DNA from 2 places in the Devosia sp. A369 genome. Region 2 is predicted to be linked to the other one. Evidence: riboswitches for the same ligand, from Rfam matches in the RefSeq annotation. Region 2 holds a riboswitch; the other holds the start of a gene.
What was found. Region 2 has a riboswitch for glycine ahead of ACX3OZ_RS18265 (D-amino acid dehydrogenase). Riboswitches for the same ligand answer to the same signal wherever they lie in the genome.

Region 1 (3,399 bases), on a different contig from region 2:
GGCGACTTCGTCGCCCTTCTTGAGCACCTTGCCGACGCTGGGCAGCTCGACAAACACGATGTCGCCGAGCGATTCCTGGGCATAGGGCGTGATACCGATAATGCCGGTCGCGCCCTCGACGCGGATATATTCGTGGTCAGGGGTGAACTTGGTGGTCATGATTTGCGCTCTCAACTAGCGGTGGGTTTGCGGAAATAGCGATGCGGCACGAAGGGCGTGGGGACCACCTCTGCCGGTTGGGCTCGGCCGCGGACCGAGACCTGCAGTCTGGTGCCGTGCTCGGCGTGGCTGGGCGGCACGAAGCCCATGGCGATGGCCTTGCCCAGCGAGGGGGCAAAGCCGCCGCTGGTGACGACGCCAATGGCTGTGCCGTCAGCATCAAGGATCTCGGCGCCTTCGCGGGCCGGGGCGCCTTCAACGAGCAGCCCGACGCGGATGCGGGATGGTCCGTTTTCGCGTTCGGCCAGAATGCGCGCGGCGCCGGGGAAATCACCGGCTTCGCGGCGGCGCTTGGCGATGGCGAAGCCGAGATTGGCTTCGATCGGGGAAATGGTTTCGTTCAGTTCGTGCCCATAAAGCGGCAGGCCGGCTTCCAGCCGCAGGCTGTCGCGGGCGCCGAGGCCGGCGGGCTTGACCCGGTCATCGGCCAGCAACGCATCCCAGAGCAGGAGGGCATTAGCGTTCGAGACCAGGATTTCAAAGCCGTCTTCGCCGGTATAGCCGGCGCGGGAGACGATCAGCTTCTCGCCGCCCCAGTCGAAGGCAGCATATTGCATGAAGCCAAGTTCGATGGCGCCGGGAGCGATTTGCGCCATCACATTGACGGCTTCGGGGCCTTGCAGCGCCAGCAGGGCATTGTCGCCATCGACGCGGCCGAACTTGGCAGCGTCACCGGCGGCAGCCTGGATACGGGCGAAGTCACCCTCCTTGGTGCCGGCATTGACCACGATATAGAGCGCGCCGCCGAACAGTGGCGAGCGGCCGATCATCAGATCGTCGAGAGTGCCGCCTTCCTCGTTGAGCAGCAGGGTGTAGCGAATCTGCCCGGGCTTGAGCCCGGCGATATCCCCGCAGATCAGCGGCTCGATCAGCGCGGCGACGGCGGCGTGATCGGCATCGGCGTCGCCGCTGGGATTGTTGAGCACGAGAAAGCTCGGCCCCATATGGCTGACATCGAACAGGCCGGCCTGTTCACGGGTCCATTTATGCTCGCCCATGATCCCGCTGGGATATTGCACGGGGAGCGAATAGCCGCTGAACGGCACCATGCGACCACTGGCGGCAAGGTGACGCTCGTAGAGCGGCGTGAATTTAAGGTCTTCGGCTGAGGTTTGGGCCATCAACACATCCTGGAACTGAACAAGGCGACACGACTACACTCGCCTTGCGGCGAATTCCGTGCCCCCTCTGTCCTTGATCACCTGAGAGATTTCCCGGCTGAGCGCCGGTTGCTCCTTCGGTGGGACCAGGCAAGGTGCCGGTCCGCTTTCCAGAGTTATAGTGGTGCTGCGGTCCTTTTGCCTGAGAGTTTCCGGGGCGGTTGCTCCTTCGGCGCCGGAGAAAAACCAGTCTCTCCCGCAGTTCGGGGCACCATGGTGGAGAATCTGAAAGGCGTCAATTGCCTCACCACCGCTTTTCCTTCTCCCCTTGAGGGAGAAGGTGCCCCGAAGGGGCGGATGAGGGGTTGGTGCAACAACGTCAAAGCATGGGCGAGCGCAGGACCCCTCACCCTGACCTTCCGCTGAACGCGTCAGGTCTGTCCCTCTCCCTCAAGGGGCGAGGGGAAGGCAAGATCAGTATAGCGCAAACGAAAAGGGCGGGCATAACTTGCCCGCCCTTTTCTCAATTTCTGTGGCTGAAGCTTAGTTCAGCCGGTTGCCGACATCGGCGATGGCGTTGTCGACGACCGAACCGCCCTTGCGGTTCATTTCGTCGGTCAGCACCAGCCGGGCTGCCTCGATGGCGACGTCAGCCGAGCGGGCGCGCACTTCGGCGACGGCCTGGGCCTCGGCCTGGGCGATCTTGTCTTCCACCGACTTGGTGCGGCGGGCGATCAGATCGGCCAGCGATACCTGAGCCTCGGCGGTGAGGCGGGTGGCCTCGTCCTTGGCGGCAGCGATGATGCCTTCGGCTTCGCTCTCGGCGGCGACGCGCTTCTGCTCATATTCAACGAGCAGGGCAGCGGCCTCTTCGCGCAGCTGCTTGGCAGCAGCCAGGTCGTCGGCGATCTTCTGGATCTGGGCGTCGAGCATCTTGGCGATGATGCCGTGGATGCCGAAATACATCGCCCCTGCAATGAAGATGATCAGCGAGAGGAAGGCGTAGAAGCTGTTGTCCAACCATTCCATGGCGCTTACTCCTTCGATGCCTTGGCGACCGCGGCGCGGACGCTATCGGCCGAAACGTCGCCCACCAGCTGGGTCACGACACTCTGCGCGGTTTCCGTGGCGATTTCATCGACATGGGTCAGCGCTTCGGTCTTGGTGGTGTTGATCCGCGCCTCGGCTTCCGTCACCTTGCCGGTGAGGTCGGCTTCGACGGCGCTGCGCTTGGCAGCCAGATCGGCCTGGATCGATTCGCGGGTCTCGCTGGCAATGCCCTGTGCCTTGGACTTGGCTGCAGCCAGAGCCGCTTCGTAGGCAGCGATGGCAGCGTCGGTCTTTTGGCGCGACGCATCAGCGGCCGCCAGATCGGCGTCGATGATGGCCTTGCGGCCTTCCAGAATGCCGCCAATGCGGGGCAGTGCAATCCGGCTCATCAGCAGATAGAGCGCGGCGAACGTGATCGTCAGCCACAGCAATTGCGATGGGAATGTTGCCGGATCAAAGGGCGGGAATACGCCTGAATCATGCTCGCCAGCCGAGGCTTCGGTAGTGGCATGGGTGTCAGCGGTTGGATCGGCGAGGTTCACATCAACGACGCTATCAGCGCCCTCTACGTGGACTTCGGCCGGTGCAGCCGCTTCTTGGGCATAGGCTTGCGTTACCATCAGGTGCGGTCCCGTTAAATCCGGTCAGCCGGCGAGTAGCCGGATAAATATACGCAGCCGGGACGAGTCCCGGCCGCGAAGACAGGCGTGTGACGTCGAATATTAGACGACGAACAGCAGGATCAGGGCAACCAGGAACGAGAAGATGCCCAGAGCTTCGGTCACGGCGAAGCCGAAGATCAGGTTCGAGAACTGGCTCGGTGCTGCCGACGGGTTGCGCAGGGCGCCCGACAGGAAGTTGCCGAAGATGTTGGCCACGCCAATGGCGGCACCAGCCATACCGAAACAAGCAATACCGGCGCCGATGTACTTTGCGGCTTCAGCTTCCATTTTTTAGTCCTTTCAAGCGACTTTTAAGCGGGGGTTCTGGCGGAACAGCCCGCCGTGACTGGGTAGATTAGTGAGACGGG
Region 2 (3,399 bases):
TACGCCGCCCGAAGCGGGACTATCCCGCCGCTACCGTGGACTAATTTTGCACCGCCGCTCTCACATCTGCATCGGCGTTTACACCATCAACAACAGTGTCTTTGACGTGATGATGGTGCTGGTGTTCGGCGCGATCGGTTACGCCATGCGCGTCATTGCCTTCCCCGCCGCGCCGCTGTTGCTCGGCTTCGTGCTGGGGCCGATGATGGAGGAGCATTTTCGCCGGGCCATGCTGATTTCGGGGGGCAATTTCATGACCTTCATCGAGCGGCCAATCAGCCTGTCCTTCATGCTGGCTACGGTGGCGCTGCTGGCCTGGAGCACCTGGAGTGCATCTCGGCCCGCTCGACGAGCGATGCTTGTTTGACGGGTGCCGCTGACTGAGATGGCCGGGCATTTCATGGCCATGGTCTTGTTTAACGACGACAGCGCGTGAAGCCGTGCTGTCGTCATCTGCATCTGGCGTTGAGGCCGCGGCGTTGATCCAGCGCCGCCGCATCCGAGACAGGTCGGGCTGAGCTTTCGGCCCAGCCCTTTGGTCTCAGGCAGCGATCTGGCTGCTGACCGCGCCGGTCACCAGATCGGCCGTGGCCATGGACAGGGTCCAGCCGAGATGGCCATGGCCGGTATTGTAGAAGATGCCGGGGCTTTTGCCGCGCCCGACCTTGGGCATCATGTTCGGCATCATCGGCCGCAGACCCGCCCACGGCACCACCCGGTCGGTATTGACCTCGGGAAACAGCTGGCGCGTCCAGTCCACCAGCGGGCGCACGCGATCATGACGAATATCGCGGTTCTCGCCGTTGAATTCGGCGGTTCCGGCGACCCGGAAGCGGTCGGGGCCGAGCCGGCTGGTGACGATCTTGGCGGCATCGTCCAACAGGCTCACCCATGGGGCCGCCGCCTGGCTTGCCGCATCTTCGAGCATGACGGTGATCGAATAGCCTTTCACCGGATAGATATTGACCCGGTCCCCGACCATGGCAGCGAGCCGCCGACTGGCGATGCCGGCACACAGTACAATCCCGTCGAAGTTGCGGGTTTCAGTGGTGATGGTTCCGCTTTGGCTCGACGCTTCGGGCATGAAGGTGACGCTGGGACGGCCATTGCCATGGTTCAGGCCCTGCACGTCGGCGTCCTGCTCAAACCGCACGCCCAGCTTTTGGCACCGAGCGGCCAGTTCGCGGGTGAATTTATGAATATCGCCGGTAGCGTCGGAGGGGGTGAAGAAACCGCCATGATAGCTGCCCGTCACCGCCGACTCGATCTGTCGGATTTCTGCGGGTGTCACCGCCCGGCGTTCGAGACCACCCTTGTTGAGCAGGGCATTGACGGCGCTGGCGTGATCGAAAGCCGGTTTGTCACGGTAGATATGCAGGATGCCCCGGGTTTCGAGGTCAAAGGCAATATCTTCGGCGGCCGCGACCGCGAGCAGGCGCTGCCGTGCGGTGATGGCCAATTTGGTCGTGGCCACGGTATTGGCCTGGTAATTGCCGATATTGCCGAGGAATTCGGCCATCCAGGAATATTTGTGCCAGCTCGGCTTGGGGTTGAACGAGAGCGGCGCATCGGGGCGCAGCAGCCATTGCATGCCATGCAGGATGGTCGACCAGCTGTTCCACACTTCAGCATTGCTGGCTGAAAGCTGGCCGCCATTGGCAAATGAGGTCTCCATCGCCGGATAGCGGTGGCGATCAAACACGGTGACGGAAAAGCCTTGTTGCGCAAGCGCATAGGCAGTGGTTGTGCCGGTGATACCGGCACCGATAACGGCGATCTGACGCATAGGACCTCGTAGAGACAATGGAACGACGAGCCGGTTTCCCGGCCGATTTGTCCCCATCTGTCTCTTGTACCTGAGAGTTTCCCCCAGCCGTGGCTGGTTACCCCTTCGGTGGGCGCGAACGCCGCTCTCCAGATCGCCAGGCTGGAGCAGTACTTGGTGCCTGAGAGTTTCCTGGGGGGTTGCTCCGTCGGCGGCAGTGGCCAAGGCCACCACTCTCTCCTGCTCTGCCCATAAGGCGCGGCGACACTGGCACGGCGCGATGCAATTGCCAATCCGGTGGCGGTGAAATTTTCGCCGGCCCGCCCGGACCGAGCACAACCTTCGCCGACAGAAGCTGGCCCAAGACCGTCGCACCATGTTGACAAAGTCAATTTGTGATCACATTGTGTCGTCACATTGTAGGAGGACTATATGGATGCGACCCCCGGCCCGTTTGCGGTGCTCGTTTTAGCCTTTGAGGTCACGCCGCTCCGTCAGCACGGCACAGCTCTCTTGGAAGCGGACCTCGGATGACTATGGAAAAAGCGCCAAGAATAACGATCGAAAATCTCTCGCTGACTTTTAACACGAGCTCGGGGCCGCTGACTGCGTTGCAGGATGTGTCGTTCGATATCGCTTCGGGGTCATTCCTCAGCGTGGTGGGACCATCCGGCTGCGGCAAGTCGACCTTGCTCAAAATCCTGTCGGGGGTGCTGCCGGCATCCTCGGGGCGGATTCTGTTTGATGGCGAGCCCGTCGACAAGGAAAAAATCCAGGGCCAGGTTGGCTACGTATTTCAGCGCGCTTTGCTGCTGCCCTGGCGGACGGCGCTGGAGAACGTCGTTCTGACCATGGAAGTGGCGCGACGCGGGATGAAACGCGCCGAGCGCGAAGACGAAGCTCGCCGCTGGCTTGAAATTGCCGGGCTCAAGGGCTTTGAGAACCGCTACCCCCACGAATTGTCGGGCGGCATGCAGCAGCGCGTTTCGATCTGCCGGGCCCTGGCGTTCAAGCCGCGCGTGCTGCTGATGGACGAGCCGTTCGCTGCGCTGGACGAGATCACCCGCGAGACCCTGCAGGAAGAACTGCTGCAGCTCTGGGCGCAGACGGAAACCACCGTGGTCTTCATCACGCACTCCATTCCCGAGGCGGTGCTGTTGTCGGAGCAGATCATCGTGATGTCCGCCCGCCCCGGCCGGGTGGTGGAGCGCATCGAGGTGCCGTTCCCGCGTCCGCGGGCCGAGGCCATGCGGGAGTTGCCCGAGTTTGTCAGCATGGCGAGCCATGTTCGCAGCTTGCTGCGCGCCCCGCTCAAGTCAGTGGCCGCGGAATAGGAGTTCAAGATGTATCGTTTTTCAGTAACTGCCGGCCAATTCCTGGTTTTCGCCGTGTTTTTCGGCGCCTGGGAGGCCCTGGTTCATCTGCTCAGTATCCGCCCGGTCATCCTGCCAGCGCCCAGCGTCATCGCACAGGTCGCCTGGGAAAATCGTGATCTTCTGCTCAAGAACACCTGGCCAACCTTCCTCGCCATTTCGTTGGGCTTTATATATGCGGTCGTCGCCGGCTTTGTCATTGCCGTGGGCATCGCCTATTCCCGGATCATCCGGGACCTGACCTATCCGTTCCTGGTCACT

Region 1: linked by a shared signal. The riboswitch ahead of gcvT (glycine cleavage system aminomethyltransferase GcvT) and the one ahead of ACX3OZ_RS18265 (D-amino acid dehydrogenase) in region 2 are both predicted to bind glycine.

The regions. Positions count from the first base shown of each region.
Region 1 is NZ_JBTMWV010000002.1:284,342-287,740, forward strand. It holds gene gcvH (glycine cleavage system protein GcvH) at 1-159, opposite strand, end outside; gene gcvT (glycine cleavage system aminomethyltransferase GcvT) at 171-1,340, opposite strand; glycine riboswitch at 1,500-1,588, opposite strand; gene ACX3OZ_RS04880 (F0F1 ATP synthase subunit B family protein) at 1,863-2,348, opposite strand; gene ACX3OZ_RS04885 (F0F1 ATP synthase subunit B) at 2,354-2,992, opposite strand; gene ACX3OZ_RS04890 (F0F1 ATP synthase subunit C) at 3,092-3,319, opposite strand; gene ACX3OZ_RS04895 (F0F1 ATP synthase subunit A) at 3,387-3,399, opposite strand, start outside.
Region 2 is NZ_JBTMWV010000023.1:59-3,457, forward strand. It holds gene ACX3OZ_RS18260 (tripartite tricarboxylate transporter permease) at 47-367, shown strand; gene ACX3OZ_RS18265 (D-amino acid dehydrogenase) at 542-1,786, opposite strand; glycine riboswitch at 1,842-1,920, opposite strand; glycine riboswitch at 1,924-2,018, opposite strand; gene ACX3OZ_RS18270 (ABC transporter ATP-binding protein) at 2,296-3,099, shown strand; gene ACX3OZ_RS18275 (ABC transporter permease) at 3,109-3,399, shown strand, end outside.